DNA from 2 places in the Streptomyces sp. BoleA5 genome. Region 1 is predicted to be linked to the other one. Evidence: riboswitches for the same ligand, from Rfam matches in the RefSeq annotation. Region 1 holds a riboswitch; the other holds the start of a gene.
The links. Region 1 has a riboswitch for thiamine pyrophosphate ahead of thiO (glycine oxidase ThiO). Riboswitches for the same ligand answer to the same signal wherever they lie in the genome.
Positions count from the first base shown of each region.

Region 2: it holds a riboswitch for thiamine pyrophosphate, as region 1 does, so the genes downstream of both, B085_RS0127015 (thiamine ABC transporter substrate-binding protein) here and thiO (glycine oxidase ThiO) in region 1, are expected to answer to the same signal.

Region 1 covers NZ_KB892090.1:645,961-653,302, reverse strand. Annotated here, with positions in the region: gene thiE (thiamine phosphate synthase) at 1-579, opposite strand, end outside; gene B085_RS0103055 (Rv2175c family DNA-binding protein) at 627-992, opposite strand; gene B085_RS0103050 (NAD(P)/FAD-dependent oxidoreductase) at 1,115-2,320, opposite strand; TPP riboswitch at 2,403-2,516, shown strand; gene thiO (glycine oxidase ThiO) at 2,512-3,660, shown strand; gene thiS (sulfur carrier protein ThiS) at 3,657-3,875, shown strand; gene B085_RS0103035 (thiazole synthase) at 3,880-4,683, shown strand; gene pknB (Stk1 family PASTA domain-containing Ser/Thr kinase) at 4,858-6,759, shown strand; gene B085_RS0103025 (deoxyribonuclease IV) at 6,747-7,342, shown strand, end outside.
Region 2 covers NZ_KB892115.1:49,608-56,949, forward strand. Annotated here, with positions in the region: gene B085_RS43890 (hypothetical protein) at 1-800, opposite strand, end outside; gene B085_RS45905 (hypothetical protein) at 1,051-1,899, opposite strand; gene B085_RS43900 (hypothetical protein) at 2,367-2,750, shown strand; gene rlmN (23S rRNA (adenine(2503)-C(2))-methyltransferase RlmN) at 3,071-4,177, shown strand; TPP riboswitch at 4,245-4,349, shown strand; gene B085_RS0127015 (thiamine ABC transporter substrate-binding protein) at 4,341-5,426, shown strand; gene B085_RS0127020 (ABC transporter permease) at 5,495-7,108, shown strand; gene B085_RS0127025 (ABC transporter ATP-binding protein) at 7,108-7,342, shown strand, end outside.

The DNA.
Region 1 (7,342 bases):
GGCCAGGTCGATCCCGCCGATCGCGAACCACGGCCGGTCCGTGCCCAGCCCCGCGGCGTACCGGACCAGGCCGAGTCCGGGCGCGGGCCGGCCCGGCTTGGTCGGGGTGGGCCAGACCGGCCCGGTGCAGAAGTAGTCCGCACCGGGCTCCGCGGCGGCCGCGGCCGCCTCGTCCTCGGAGTGGCAGGACCGCCCGATGATCACCTCGTCGCCGAGGATCGCGCGGGCGGCCGGCACGGGCAGGTCGCCCTGGCCCAGGTGCAGGACGTCCGCCCCGGCGGCGTGCGCCACGTCGGCGCGGTCGTTCACCGCGAGCAGCCTGCCGTGGCGGCCGCACTCCTCCGCGAGGACCGCGAGGTACTCCAGCTCCTCACGGGCCTCCAGACCCTTGTCGCGCAGCTGGATGACGTCCACCCCGGAGGCCAGCACGGCGTCCGCGAAGGCCGCGAACTCCGCCAGGCCGCCGCGGCTCCGGCGCGCGTCCGTGCACAGGTAGAGCCTGGCATCGGCGAGCTGGGCGCGGGTGGCGCTGCTCGTGCTGGTGCTCGTACTGCCGCTCGTGCTCGTACGCGTGCTCATGCGGGCGGGATCCCCTCGGTCGGCTGCGTCGGTGGCGGGTCGTGCGGTCAGACGGCGAGCGCCTGGGCGCGCCGCTTCACCTCGGTGCCGCGGTTCTCGCGCAGCGCCTGGACGGGGGTGCCGGGCAGGCTCTCGTCCGGGGTGAACAGCCACTCCAGGGCCTCTTCGTCGCTGAACCCGTCGTCCTTGAGGACGGTGAGGGTGCCCACGAGGCCCTTGACGATCTTCTCCTCGCCGATGAAGTCGGCGGGGATCATCAGCGCCCGGTTCTCACCGCGGCGCACGGCGATGAGCTGGCCCTCCTTGATGAACTGGCGGACCCGGGTCACCTCCACGCCCAGGCGTTCGGCGACGTCGGGGACGTACAGCCAGGAGGGGACGAGGGAGTCAATCTTTGCGTCGATCTCGGTCACAGGACAAGCGTGCCATCCCGGACCGACACCATGGAACCGCTCACGCCCCCCGTTGCTCCGTCCTGACGGGTCCGCCACGCCCCGCCGACGCCGCGGCGGCCCGTCCGGCACGGCCCCGCGGCTCAGACGACCGCGGCCCGCAACTGGACCGCGGGGTCGGCGGCCAGGGTCTCGTCGAGGCGGGCGCCGCGCGCGATGAGCTTGCGGGCCTGCGCCAGGTCGCGGGGCCGTCCGACGGCGAACAGGGCGACCAGTTGGCCGTCGCGCAGCCACAGCACCGACCAGGCGGTGCCGTCGGGGTCGCCGCGCAGCAGCATGTGGTCGGAGTCGACGTGGTGTCCGGCGTACTGCACGAAACGCCCGAACTGCTCCGACCAGAAGTAGGGGACGGGGTCGTAGGGCTCGTCGCCGCCCAGGATGTTCGCGGCGGCCGTGCGCGGCCCCTGCACCGCGTTGTCCCAGTGGTGGATCAGCAGCCGCTCCCCGTACCGCGCCGACGGGAAGGACGCGCAGTCCCCCACGGCGTACACCTCCGGCACCGAGGTGCGCAGCCGGTCGTCGGCGAGGACCGAGCGGTCCGGCCCCAGCTCGACCCCGGAACCGGCCAGCCATCCGGTGGCCGGCCGGGCGCCGATCCCGATGACGACCGCCTCGGCGGCGAGCACGCTGCCGTCGGCCAGCCGCACCGCGCCCGGCTCGACGGAGGAGACGACCGCGCCGGTGCGCAGCTCGACGCCCTCCTCCGCGTACCAGCCGCGCATCCGCTCGGCGATGTGCGCGGGCAGCACCCCGGCGAGCGGGCGGTCGGCCGCCTCGACGACGGTCACCTCGCACCCGGCATGACGTGCCGCGGTGGCGAACTCGGCGCCGATCCAGCCCGCGCCGACCACCACGACCCGGTTCCGGCCCTCCAGCACCGGGCGCAGCGCGGTGGCGTCGTCCAACGTGCGCAGCACGTGCACGCCCGGCGTGCCCTCGCTGCCGGGGAGCATGACGGGCTCGGCGCCGCTGGCCAGCACGAGCTTGTCGTACGCGACCGGGCCGCCGTCGGTGAGGACCTCCCGTTCGCCGACGCTCAGGGCGGTCGCGTGCCGCCCGAGCAGCAGCTCGACGCCGATGCCGGCGAAGTCGACGTCCAGCGCCGGGCCCTCCTCGGCGCCGAAGAGCACGCCCTTGGACAGTGGCGGCCGGTCGTAGGGGGCGTGCCGCTCCGCGCCGATCAGCGTGATCGTCCCGCCCCACCCCTGCTCGCGCAGGGACACGGCGGTCTGCACCCCGGCCATCCCGGCCCCTACGACGACGACGCGCTGCTCGCTGCTGGTGGTCACGCGATCACCGTAACGCCGCGGGGGCGCCGCCCGCCGGTACCGGTGCCCTACTCGCCGCGGATGGTGCGTACTAAGGTGGGTCGGGAGCACTCGCGGGAGCCCGGCGCACCGGGCTGAGAGGGCGGCTGGAGCGGCCGCCGACCGTACGAACCTGATCCGGGTCATGCCGGCGAAGGGAGGAGCGGGACATCATGCACCGTCATGACGTCGTCGTGATCGGCGGCGGGATCATCGGACTGGTCACCGCGTGGCGGGCCCGCCGGCGCGGCCTGCGCACGGCGGTCGCGGACCCCGAACCGGGCGGCGGGGCCGCCCAGGTGGCCGCGGGGATGCTGGCCCCCGTGACGGAGGTGCAGTACGGCGAGCAGGCGCTGCTGGAGCTCAACCTCGCGGCGGCGCGGCGCTATCCGTCCTTCGTGGCCGAGCTGGAGGAGACCACGGGGCTCGACGTCGGGTACCGCACCTGCGGCACCCTCGCCGTCGCCCTCGACGCCGACGACCGCGCGCAGCTGCGCGAACTCCACGCCTTCCAGCAGTCCTTGGGTCTGGCCTCGGAGTGGCTCGGCGGCCGCGAGTGCCGCCGGCTGGAGCCCATGCTCGCCCCCGGCGTGCACGGCGGGCTGCGGGTCGACGGCGACCACCAGGTCGACCCGCGGCGGCTGGCGGCGGCGCTGGTGCGCGCCTGCGAGCTGTCCGGGGTGGAGTTCCACCGGTCGCGGGTGGCGCGGGTGGAGGTCGCGGGCGACCGCGCGCACGGGGTCGTCCTGGAGGACGGCACCCGGATCGCCGCGGGGCAGGTGGTGCTGGCGGCCGGCAGCCTCAGCGGCCGTATCGAGGGGCTGCCCGCACGGGTGCTGCCGCCCGTACGGCCGGTGAAGGGGCAGGTGCTGCGGCTGCGGGTGCCCCCGGCCTACGCGCCGTTCCTGTCGCGGACGGTACGGGCCGTGGTGCGCGGCGGCCACGTCTACCTGGTGCCGCGCGAGAACGGCGAACTGGTCGTCGGCGCCACCAGTGAGGAGATGGGCTGGGACACCACCGTCACCGCCGGCGGGGTGTACGAACTGCTGCGCGACGCCCACGAGTTGCTCCCCGGCATCACCGAACTCCCGCTGACCGGGACGCAGGCGGGGCTGCGCCCCGGCACCCCCGACAACGCCCCGCTGCTCGGCCGCGGCGCGCTGGACGGACTGGTGCTCGCCACCGGCCACCACCGCAACGGCGTGCTGCTGACCCCGTTGACCGGCGACGTGATGGCCGAGGTCCTCACCGGCTCGGAGGTCCCCGCGCAGGCCCGGCCCTTCTCCCCCGACCGTTTCGCCCTCCAGGAGCAGCACGCATGACCGCGCCCGTCCTTCTCTCCGTCTCCGTCAACGGCGAGGCGCGCGAGGTCGCCGAGGGCGTCACCCTCGGCGGCCTCGTCGCGACCCTGACCGCCGCCCCGTCCGGGGTGGCGGCCGCGCTCAACGAGACCGTCGTCCCCCGCGCGCAGTGGCCGGCGACACCGCTGCGCGACGGTGACCGCGTCGAGGTCCTCACCGCAGTCCAGGGAGGCTGAACCCATGGCCGACGACCCGCTGACCATCGGCGGCACCACCTTCGACTCCCGGCTGATCATGGGCACGGGCGGTGCGCCCAGCCTGGAGATCATGGAGCAGGCGCTGCTCGCCTCCGGCACCGAGCTGACCACGGTCGCCATGCGGCGGCTGGACCCGACGGTCAAGGGCTCCGTGCTGACCGTGCTGGCCCGGCACGGCATTCGCGTGCTGCCGAACACCGCCGGGTGCTACACCGCCGGCGAGGCCGTGCTCACCGCCCGCCTGGCGCGGGAGGCGCTGGGCACGGACTGGGTGAAGCTGGAGGTGATCGCCGACGAGCGCACCCTGCTGCCCGACCCGGTGGAGCTGCTGGACGCGGCCGAGACACTCGTGGACGACGGCTTCACGGTGCTGCCGTACACGAACGACGACCCGGTGCTCGCCCGGAAGCTGGAAGACGTGGGCTGCGCGGCGATCATGCCGCTGGGCTCGCCCATCGGATCGGGGCTCGGCATCCGCAACCCGCACAACTTCGAGCTGATCGTCGAACGGGCGACGGTGCCGGTGGTCCTGGACGCGGGGGCGGGCACGGCCTCGGACGCGGCCCTGGCGATGGAGCTGGGGTGCGCGGCCGTCATGCTGGCCTCCGCCGTCACCCGTGCGAGGGAACCGGTGCTCATGGCGGAGGCGATGCGGCACGCCGTCGAGGCCGGGCGCCTGGCGTACCGGGCGGGACGCATCCCCCGCCGCCACCACGCGACCGCGTCCTCCCCCGCTGTGGGCCTCGCCACGTTCGACCCGGAGCGGCCCGCCTTCGGCGCCCCCTGACCGGCGGCCCGGCGCGCGGCCGCGACCTGCGTGGAACCCCCGGGCCGGGGCCGCGCCCGAACGGGAGACCCCCGCCGCGCCGGGTCACGGGGCGGTTGCGGTACCGCACGGGTGGGGTACAACCTGGGCGCGTTAGCCCAGAAGGGTCATGTCGGCACCGTAAACTGCACCTTCGTGGACAGGACGACGCTTCGGGACCCGCTCGTCGGGCAGACGCTCGACGGCCGCTACTGGGTGGAGTCCCGGATCGCGGTCGGCGGCATGGCGACCGTCTACCGGGCGCTGGACACCCGCCTGGACCGGCTGCTCGCCTTGAAGGTCATGCACCCCGCCCTCTCCGCCGAGCCCGGCTTCGTGGAGCGCTTCATCCGCGAGGCGAAGACCGTCGCCCGCCTCGACCATCCCAATGTGGTGCAGGTCTACGACCAGGGCACCGACGGGACCTACGTCTACCTGGCCATGGAGTACATCGCCGGGTGCACCCTCCGCGACGTGCTGCGCGACCGCGGCGCGCTGCCCGCCCGCGCCGCGCTGGACATCCTGGAACCCGTGCTGGCCGCGCTCGGCGCGGCGCACCGGGCGGGGCTGGTGCACCGCGACATGAAGCCGGAGAACGTCCTCATAGGGGACGACGGCCGCGTCAAGGTGGCGGACTTCGGCCTGGTCAGGATCGCGGGCACGCACACGGACACCTCCACCAGCGGGGTGCTGGGCACGGTCTCGTACATGGCGCCGGAGCAGGTCGAGAACCTCACGACCGACGAACGCACCGATGTGTACGCCTGCGGGGTGCTGCTCTACGAGATGCTCACCGGCGCCAAGCCGCACGGCGGCAGAAATCCCGTCCAGGTGATCCACCAGGTGGTGAACGAGGACGTGCCCGCCCCGTCCGCCGCCTCCCCCGGGCTGCCCCCGCAGCTGGACGCGCTGGTGGCCGAGGCCACGGCGCGCGTCGCCGCGCGGCGTCCGGCCGACGCCGCGGAGCTGCTGAGGCGGCTGCACGCGGTACGCCAGGGCATGACGCCCGAGCAGCTGGACCTGATGCCGCCGGCCGCACGCACCCCCGCTCCGGCCCCGGCCGCATCTGCCGATTCCGAGGAACCGACGACGGTGGTGCACCGCACCGCGCGCCTGGAGCTGTCGCCCGAGCCGACCCGGCGGCAGCCCCGGGTGGGCTCCCGGCCGGCGTCGCGGTCCCGGCGGCGTCCAGGGGTGATCGCGGTCGTGACGACCCTGCTGCTGATCCTCGGGGTCGGCGCGGGCATCTGGTACATCAACGACGGGCAGTTCACCAGGACCCCCGCCGTCGTCGGGCTGCCGCAGGCGCAGGCGGAGCGCCAGCTGCGCGACGCCGGGCTGCGGGTCGAGGTCGTCGAGGCCTTCGACCCGACCATGACCAGGGGAAAGGTGGCCTCCACCGACCCGGGTACCGGCGAGCGCATCCGGGACAACGGCACGGTGACGATCACCGTGTCCAAGGGCCCGGAGCGGGTGACGGTCCCCGGCGTCGTGGGCGAGGAGCTGGCCGAGGCCAGGCGTCGGCTGAAGGCCGCGGGCCTGAGCCCGGGAACCGTGTCCCGGGAGTTCAGCGACGAGGTGCCACAGGGCCGGGTCATCTCCACCGACCCCGGCTCGGGCGCCAGCCGGCGGCCGGACTCGGCCGTGTCGCTGGTGGTGAGCAAGGGCGTGCCGGTCGACGCCCCCGACCTGCTCGGGCAGCCGCTGGCGGACGCCCGAGCGCGGCTGGAGGAGGCCGGCCTTCGGGTGAAGGTGGACCCGCGGCGGGTCTTCTCCGACCAGGCGGACGAGGGCGCGGTCGCCCGGCAGACACCCGGCGCGAACACGCGGCTGGCGGCCGGGGACACGGTCACGCTGACGATCTCCAAGGGCCAGGAGATGATCGGGGTGCCGGACGTGGAAGGCTTGGACGTCGACGAGGCGAAGGCGAGACTGGAGGCCGCGGGCTTCGACGTCCGCGTCATCCAGTTCTTCTTCACCGGCCAGGTCAACAACCAGTCGCCCGCCGGCGGCACCGAGGCACCGAAGGGCAGCACGATCACACTGTGGGTGCGATAGCCACGTCAGGGAGCGGCGCCGCCGCGCTCCGCAACCCCGTCGGCGGCCATGTCGCGGTGGCCGGCGGTCTGGCCGCCACCGGGCTGGCGGAGGCCGCGCGGATGGGTGCCGAGACCGTGCAGGTCTTCGTCGCCAACCCCCGCGGGTGGGCTACCCCACCCGGCAGTGCGCGGCAGGACGAGGAGTTCCGCGAGCACTGCGCCACGCGGGGCGTCCCCGCGTACGTCCACGCGCCGTACCTGATCAACTTCGGCTCGCACACCGCGGCGACCGTCGACCACTCGGCCGACTCGCTGCGCCACTCGCTGCGCCGGGGGCGGGCGATCGGAGCGCTGGGCACGGTCGTGCACACCGGGTCGGCGACCGGCGGCCGTTCCAGGGCCACGGCGCTGGCACAGGTGCGGGAGCGGATGCTGCCGCTGCTGGAGGAGCTGACGCACGACGACGACCCGTGGCTGCTGCTGGAGCCGACCGCGGGCCAGGGGTTCTCGCTCTGCTCGCTCGTGGAGGACCTGGGCCCTTACTTCGACGCGCTGGACCACCACCCGCGGCTGGGCGTCTGCCTGGACACCTGCCATGTGTT
Region 2 (7,342 bases), on a different contig from region 1:
AGGGCGGTCTCGGTCTGCCGCGCGGTGCGGAGCGAACCCGTCAACGCGCCCATGGTCCGCACCTCGTTCACGTCCCGGGCGTAGCGGGCGGAGGCCAGGGCGGGCGGCGGGCCGGGACGGAATCGGGAGGGGGAGGCGAGCAGCAGCGGGCGCAGCCGGGCGAGCCAGGTGTCGATGAAGGGCAGGTTCCCCGGCGGGGTGGGCCGCCAGACGCCGGGAGCCGGCGGAAGGGTGAAGTCCACGGTCGCGAACCGGCCGTCCCCTTCCCGCAGCCGGCTGACGTGCTCGGCGGCGCGCGCTCCGAAGGCCACGCCCTGCCGTTCGGCGTCGCCGTCGGGGATCCTCGCCAGGGAGCCCGTGTACGCCGCGTCGAGCAGCGCCCGGGAGGCGGGGAAGTCGGAGAGCAGGACGTCGTGCGCGGCGGTCACGGCCGCCGCTTCAGGCGACGCGCCGGCGGGTCCGCGGGCGTGCCACTTGTAGGGCGCCCAGCGCCCCTCGATGCCGACCACGGCGTTGTAGACGGCGACCGAGACGAACCCGTGCCAGACGACCGCCTGTCCGGAGGGACGGGTCGCGCCGAGGTTGGTGCCGATGACGTCCGTGGCGATGGCGTTCCACTCACGGACGGCGGCCGGATCCGCCGCCGGCCGATGATCCCTGCCGGCGGCCCGCGCCGGGACGAGGGCGGCGGCCGAGAGCGCGGTGACGGCGAGGGCCACGGGCACGACCGTGCCGGTGAGCCGTCCGTACCACCGCGACAGCCGCCAGGAGGACGGAGCGGTCCTGTCCGCAGGACTCATGGGGAGACTCCTCGTCGACGTCGGGCCCGAGCCGGACCGGAGGGAATTCCCGCCCGGTTCGGGCCACATCGACGTTGTTCCTACCCATGGTCGGGCTGGGCCGCCTCCCGGTTGCCCGGGTGAGCGGCCGGTTCCCGCCGTCCGCCGCACAGGCGGTACCCGTTCCGGGACGACGGTCCCTCGTACGACCGGCCAGTCCGGTGCCCGCCATCCGGCGGGCGGCCGCTGCGACGGGCCGTCGACGGGCGGGTCAGGGGATGGCGATCGGGGGCGGCGGCTGGAGGGGCCCCTGCAGCGGGTTCCAGACACCGCAGACCGGCAGGGCGCCGGCGGTGTTGCAGCGGTTCTCCGCCATGTCGCCGCGGAAGGTGACGACCTTCACCGACAGCTCCGCCGTCGAGGAGGCGCTCACGCTCGCGCCGCACACCCCGGTGACGGGGTATCCGGGGAGCCCGCTGAGGTCCTGCCAGGTGTACGTGCCGCCGCCCACCGGGGTGGTGTCGCGCTGCCCCACGAACGTCCGGCCGCGGACCACGGCGACGGAGTAGTCGCGGTTGCTCGCATTGGCCACGCCCGCCGAGTCGATGTCGCACCCCGAGAGCCTGCCGGGGCCGGGGAAGGGGGCCACGAAGGGCCCGCGGCCGGGGCCGAGGAGCGGAGCGGCGGGGTCGAGGACGGGACCGGCACCGGTCTCGACGATGGGGCTGGTACCGGGGCCCAGGAGAGGTCCGCGACCGGGGTCGAGGAGCGGGCCGGAACCGAGGAGGGGGCCCGAACCGAGGAGAGGCCCGGAACCGAGCAGCGGGCCGAGGCCGAGCCCCGGACCGCTACCGAGCCCGGGACCGCTACCGAGTCCGGGGTCGGTGCCGAGGTATCCGTCGGGGTACGGGTAGTCGTCGTACGGATCGGGCCACGGGAAGTCCGACGTCGATGCCGAGGGCGTGTTCGTACCGTCCGTGCCCACGGCCTGAGCCGTCGTCAGGGAGCCCGCGGATATCGCGGTGGCGATCAGGGCCGCCGGCACCACCGTGCGCGCGAGTCGTCCGAACCGTCGAAGGGACCGCCCGCAGGGCGGCGGGGTCCTGTCTGCAGGACGCATGGAGACACTCCTCGTCGATCTCTGGCCGGCACCGAGCCGGAGGGCTTCCGGCAGGGCTGGGGCCCCTGTGGACGGGATCCGTACCCGCGCCCACCGGCGTCCGGCGCCAAGGTCATCCCAGTGGCGCAGCCCGTTCCCTCCCACCGGGCCGCACTCACCCGATCGACGCCCCGCGCCTCGACAGACCCTGACCCCCCGTGAGCCGTACACCGCTGGCCAACGTTCGCGGGGAGCGAGTGGTGCGCGGGCTCAAGGTGCAGGCAGGACACCGCTCATGACATACGGGTAGAAAACGGAAGAGGCCCGGACCGCCGGGCCTCGAGCGGCGAAGAGGTGGCTGAGGTGGCGGAAGCCTCCACGGACGAGTCGGCCGACGAGAAGTCCGTCGAAGAAGGGGATACCGGCAGGAGCTGAAACGCACTCTGGGCTCCTTCCAGGTCTTCGCGATCTCGTTCGCGTTCGTCTCCGTGGCCGTCGGCATCTTCTCCACCTACGGCGACGTGCTGCAGAACGCGGGCCCCGTCGGCATCCGGCTGTGGATCCTCGTCGCGGTCGGGCAGTCCCTGGTGGCCCTGATGGTCGCGCAGCTCGCGGGGCGCATCGCCCTCAGCGGCTCCTCGTACCAGTGGGCCTCGCGGCTCGCCGACCCGAAGGCCGGCTGTGGGCTCGGCTGGCTGACGTTCTGCTACCTGGCGATCGCCGTGGTCGCCATCGACAACACCCTCGCGAGCCAGGCCTTCATCCGCTCGCCGGCATGCGGCCGGGCGAGGACACGGCGCGCGTCATCACGCTCGTGGTGCTCTTGGTCCAGGCCGTGCTCGCCGTGGCCTCGACCCGTCTCGTCAGCCTGATCAACACCGCGGCGGTCGGCCTGGAGCTCGCGCTCGTCGTGATCATGGCGGTCGCCCTCGTCACGAGATTTCCGGTGTGTCGGCCGGCCCCGAGCGTTCCTGGCAGGCGCCCGGACACATGCAGCTCGATGGCGTGGACGCCAGGATCCAGCTGTTTCCGCTGCTCGCAGCCGACCCCCTCGCAGCGTGGACCGCGACCGTCTGGGCCGTCTGTGGGCCGTGCAAGGTCGGCCAGGGCTGACGGAAGGCACCTGAGAGTGACGGGAGCCTCACCCATCTGACCTGGGCGGGCTTATTTGATCTGCGACACTGGGTGAACCATGCCTGCACCCGGAGAACTCACATTCGTCGCGCCGCGCGGAGCCAAGAGGCCGCCGCGGCACCTTGCCGATCTTTCGCCCGAGGAGCGCCGGGAGGCGGTCGCGGAGCTGGGGGAGAAGCCGTTCCGCGCCAAGCAGCTGTCGCAGCACTACTTCGCGCGGTACGCCGATGACCCCGCCGCCTGGACGGACATCCCGGCGGCGGCGCGGGGGAAGCTCGCCGAGGGGCTGCTGCCGGACCTGATGTCCGTGGTGAGGCACAGCAGCACCGACAACGACACCACCCGCAAGACGCTGTGGCGGCTGTTCGACGGGACGCTGGTCGAGTCGGTGCTGATGCGCTACCCGGACCGCGTGACGATGTGCATCAGCTCGCAGGCGGGCTGCGGCATGAACTGCCCGTTCTGCGCCACCGGCCAGGCCGGTCTGGACCGGAACCTGTCGACCGGGGAGATCGTGCACCAGATCGTGGCGGGCATGCGCTCGCTGCGGGACGGGGAGATCCCGGGCGGACCGGCGCGGCTGTCGAACATCGTGTTCATGGGCATGGGCGAGCCGCTCGCGAACTACAAGCGCGTCATCGGCGCCATCCGCCGGCTCACCGACCCGGAGCCGGACGGGCTGGGGCTGTCCCAGCGCGGCATCACGGTGTCGACGGTGGGCCTGGTCCCGGCGATGCTGCGCTTCGCCGACGAGGGCTTCAAGTGCCGGCTCGCGGTGTCGCTGCACGCGCCCGACGACGAACTGCGCGACACCCTGGTGCCGGTGAACACCCGCTGGAAGGTGCGCGAGGTGCTGGACGCCGCGTGGCACTATGCGGACGTGTCCGGGCGCCGGGTCTCGATCGAGTACGCGCTGATCCGGGACATCAACGACCAGGGATGGCGGGCCGACCTGCTGGGCCGGCTGCTCAAGGGCCGCCGCGTGCACGTCAACCTGATCCCGCTCAACCCGACCCCCGGCTCGAAGTGGACGGCCTCGCGGCCCGAGGACGAGCGGGCGTTCGTGGCGGCGCTGGAGGCGCACGGCGTCCCGGTGACCGTCCGGGACACCCGGGGGCAGGAGATCGACGGCGCCTGCGGTCAGCTGGCGGCTTCCGAGCGCTGACCAGCGCTTGCTAAGGTGACGGACGTTTGCGGCCGTTCGCCGCGACGTCACGCACATCACACAAAAGAACATCCGACAGGGGAGCGCGGAAAGCGCTGAGAGTGCGGCACGGCCGCAGACCCTCGGACCTGATCCGGGTCATACCGGCGTAGGGAGTCACCACATGAGCACCACTCGTCGGCGTGCGGCCGGCACCGTACTGGCCGTCGCGATCGGCGCGACCGCGCTCGCCGCATGCGGCAGTGACGGCGGGGACGCCGCCAAGGGCGGCACCCCCTCCAAGACCGTCACCCTGGTCAGCCACGACTCCTTCGCCGCGTCGAAGGACGTGCTGAAGGCGTTCACGAAGCAGACCGGCTACACCGTCAAGGTGCTGCGCGGCGGCGACGCCGGCGCCGCCGTCAACCAGGCCGTGCTGTCCAAGGGCAACCCGCAGGGCGACGTCTTCTTCGGCGTCGACAACACCCTGCTGTCCCGGGCCCTCGACAACGACCTGTTCGAGCCGTACGAGGCCAAGGACCTCGACAAGGTGCCCGCCGCGCTGCAGCCGGACGCCGCGAAGCACCGCGTCACCCCGATCGACTTCGGCGACGTCTGCGTCAACTACGACCGGAAGTACTTCACCGAGCACAACCTCCCGGTGCCGGAGAGCCTCGACGACCTCGTCAAGCCCGCGTACAGGGACCTGCTGGTCACCGAGAACGCCGCCACCTCGTCCCCGGGGCTCGCCTTCCTCCTCGCCACCACCGCGAAGTACGGCGACGCGGGCTGGGAGGAGTACTGGAAGAAGCTCAAGGCGAACGGCGTCCAGGTCGTCGACGGCTGGGAGCAGGCGTACTACGACAACTTCTCCGGCGCCGGTGGCGGCAAGGGCGACAGGCCGCTGGTCGTCTCGTACGCCTCCAGCCCGCCCGCCGAGGTGCTCGGGCTGAAGACGCAGCCCGAACAGGGGCCGACCGGTGTCGCGACCGGCACCTGCTTCCGGCAGGTGGAGTTCGCCGGCCTGCTGAAGGGCGCGAAGAACCCCGAGGGCGGCAAGGCGCTCGTCGACTTCCTGCTGAGCCGCGCCTTCCAGGAGGACATGCCGCTCAACATGTTCGTCAACCCCGTCCGTGACGACGCGAAGCTGCCCGAGGTCTTCACCAAGTACGCGCCGGTCGTCGCCGACCCGGCCACCGTCGCCCCGGAGAAGATCGCCGAGAACCGGGAGCAGTGGGTCAAGTCGTGGTCCTCGCTCGTGCTGAAGTAACGAAGACCGCCGGGGGCGGGCGCGCCCGGGCGGTGGCCGTCCGGCCGCTCGCCGTACGGCTCGGCCTGATGGCCGTGCCGGTCGCCTTCTTCGGGCTGTTCTTCGGGTACCCGGTCGCCGCCATCGTCGCCCGCGGGCTCCGCGAGGGCGGGCGGTGGCGGCTCGGCCGGTTCGCGGACGTCCTGGGCGAGCCCGACGTCCTGCACGTGCTGTGGTTCACCTGCTGGCAGGCGGCCGCCTCCACCGCGCTCACCCTGGCGATCGCGCTGCCCGGCGCGTACGTCTTCGCGCGCTTCGACTTCCCCGGCAAGCAGGTGCTGCGCGCGGTGGTGACCGTGCCCTTCGTGCTGCCGACGGTGGTCGTCGGCTCGGCCTTCCTCGCGCTGCTGGGGCGTGGCGGGCTCCTCGACGAACTGTGGGGGGTGCGCCTGGACACCACGGTCTGGGCGATCCTCCTCGCGCACGTCTTCTTCAACTACGCCGTGGTCGTACGCACCGTGGGCGGGCTGTGGGCGCAGCTCGACCCCCGCCAGGAGGAGGCCGCGCGGGTCCTGGGCGCGGGACGGCTCGCGGCCTGGCGCAGGGTGACGCTGCCCGCCCTCGCCCCCGCGGTCGCCGCGGCCGCGCTGATGGTCTTCCTCTTCACCTTCACGTCCTTCGGCGTGATCCAGATCCTCGGCGGCCCCACCTTCTCCACCCTGGAGGTGGAGATCTACCGGGAGACCGCGCAGTTGCTGGACCTCCCGACGGCGGCCGTGCTGACGACCGTCCAGTTCGCCGCCGTCGCGGCGATCCTCGCCGTGCACGCCTGGACGGTACGGCGCAGGGAGAGCGCGCTGCGGCTGGTGGACCCGGCCCGCACCGCGCGGCGGCCGCGCGGCGCCGGCGAGTGGGGGCTGCTGGCGGGCGTGCTCGGCGTCGCAGCGCTGCTGATCCTGCTGCCGCTGGGCGTGCTGGCCGAGCGCTCGCTGCACGGACCCGACGGCTACGGCATCGGCTACTACCGGGCGCTGGGCTCGGCGGCCGGAAGCGGCGGGACCTTCCTGGTGGCGCCGGTCGCCGCGGTCTGGAACTCGCTCCAGTACGCGGCCGCCGCCACCGTGATCGCGCTGGTCGTCGGCGGGCTGGCCGCGGCCGCCCTCACCCGGCGCGCCGGGCGCCTCGTGCGGGGCTTCGACGCCCTGCTGATGCTGCCGCTCGGCACCTCGGCGGTGACCATCGGCTTCGGCTTCCTCATCACCCTCGACGAGCCGCCGCTGGACCTGCGCTCCTCGTGGATCCTGGTGCCGCTCGCCCAGGCGCTGGTCGGGGTGCCCTTCGTGGTGCGCACCATGCTGCCCGTGCTCCGCGCCGTGGACGACCGGCTGCGCGAGGCGGCGGCGGTGCTCGGCGCCTCCCCTCTGCGGGTGTGGCGCGAGGTCGACCTGCCGCTGGTGCGGCGGGCGCTGCTCGTGGCGGCGGGCTTCGCCTTCGCCGTGTCCCTGGGAGAGTTCGGCGCCACCGTCTTCATCGCCCGCCCCGACAACCCCACCCTCCCGGTCGCGGTCGCCCGCTTCCTCGGGCGGGCCGGGGAGCTCAACCACGGCCAGGCGATGGCGCTCAGCACCGTGCTGATGCTGGTGTGCGCGGGTGCGCTGCTGGCCCTGGAACGTATCCGCATCGACAGGTCGGGGGAGTTCTGATGACCCTGCTGCGACTGGACGGCGCCACGGTGCGCTTCGGCGGCCACACCGCCCTGGACGGCGTGGGCATGGAGGTCTCCGAGCACGAGACGGTCTGCGTGCTCGGGCCCAGCGGCAGCGGGAAGTCCACGCTGCTGCGGGTCGTCGCCGGGCTGCAGCGGCTGGACTCCGGGCGCGTGCTGCTGGCCGGCCGCGACCAGACGGGAGTTCCCGCGCACCGGCGCGGTGTGGGCC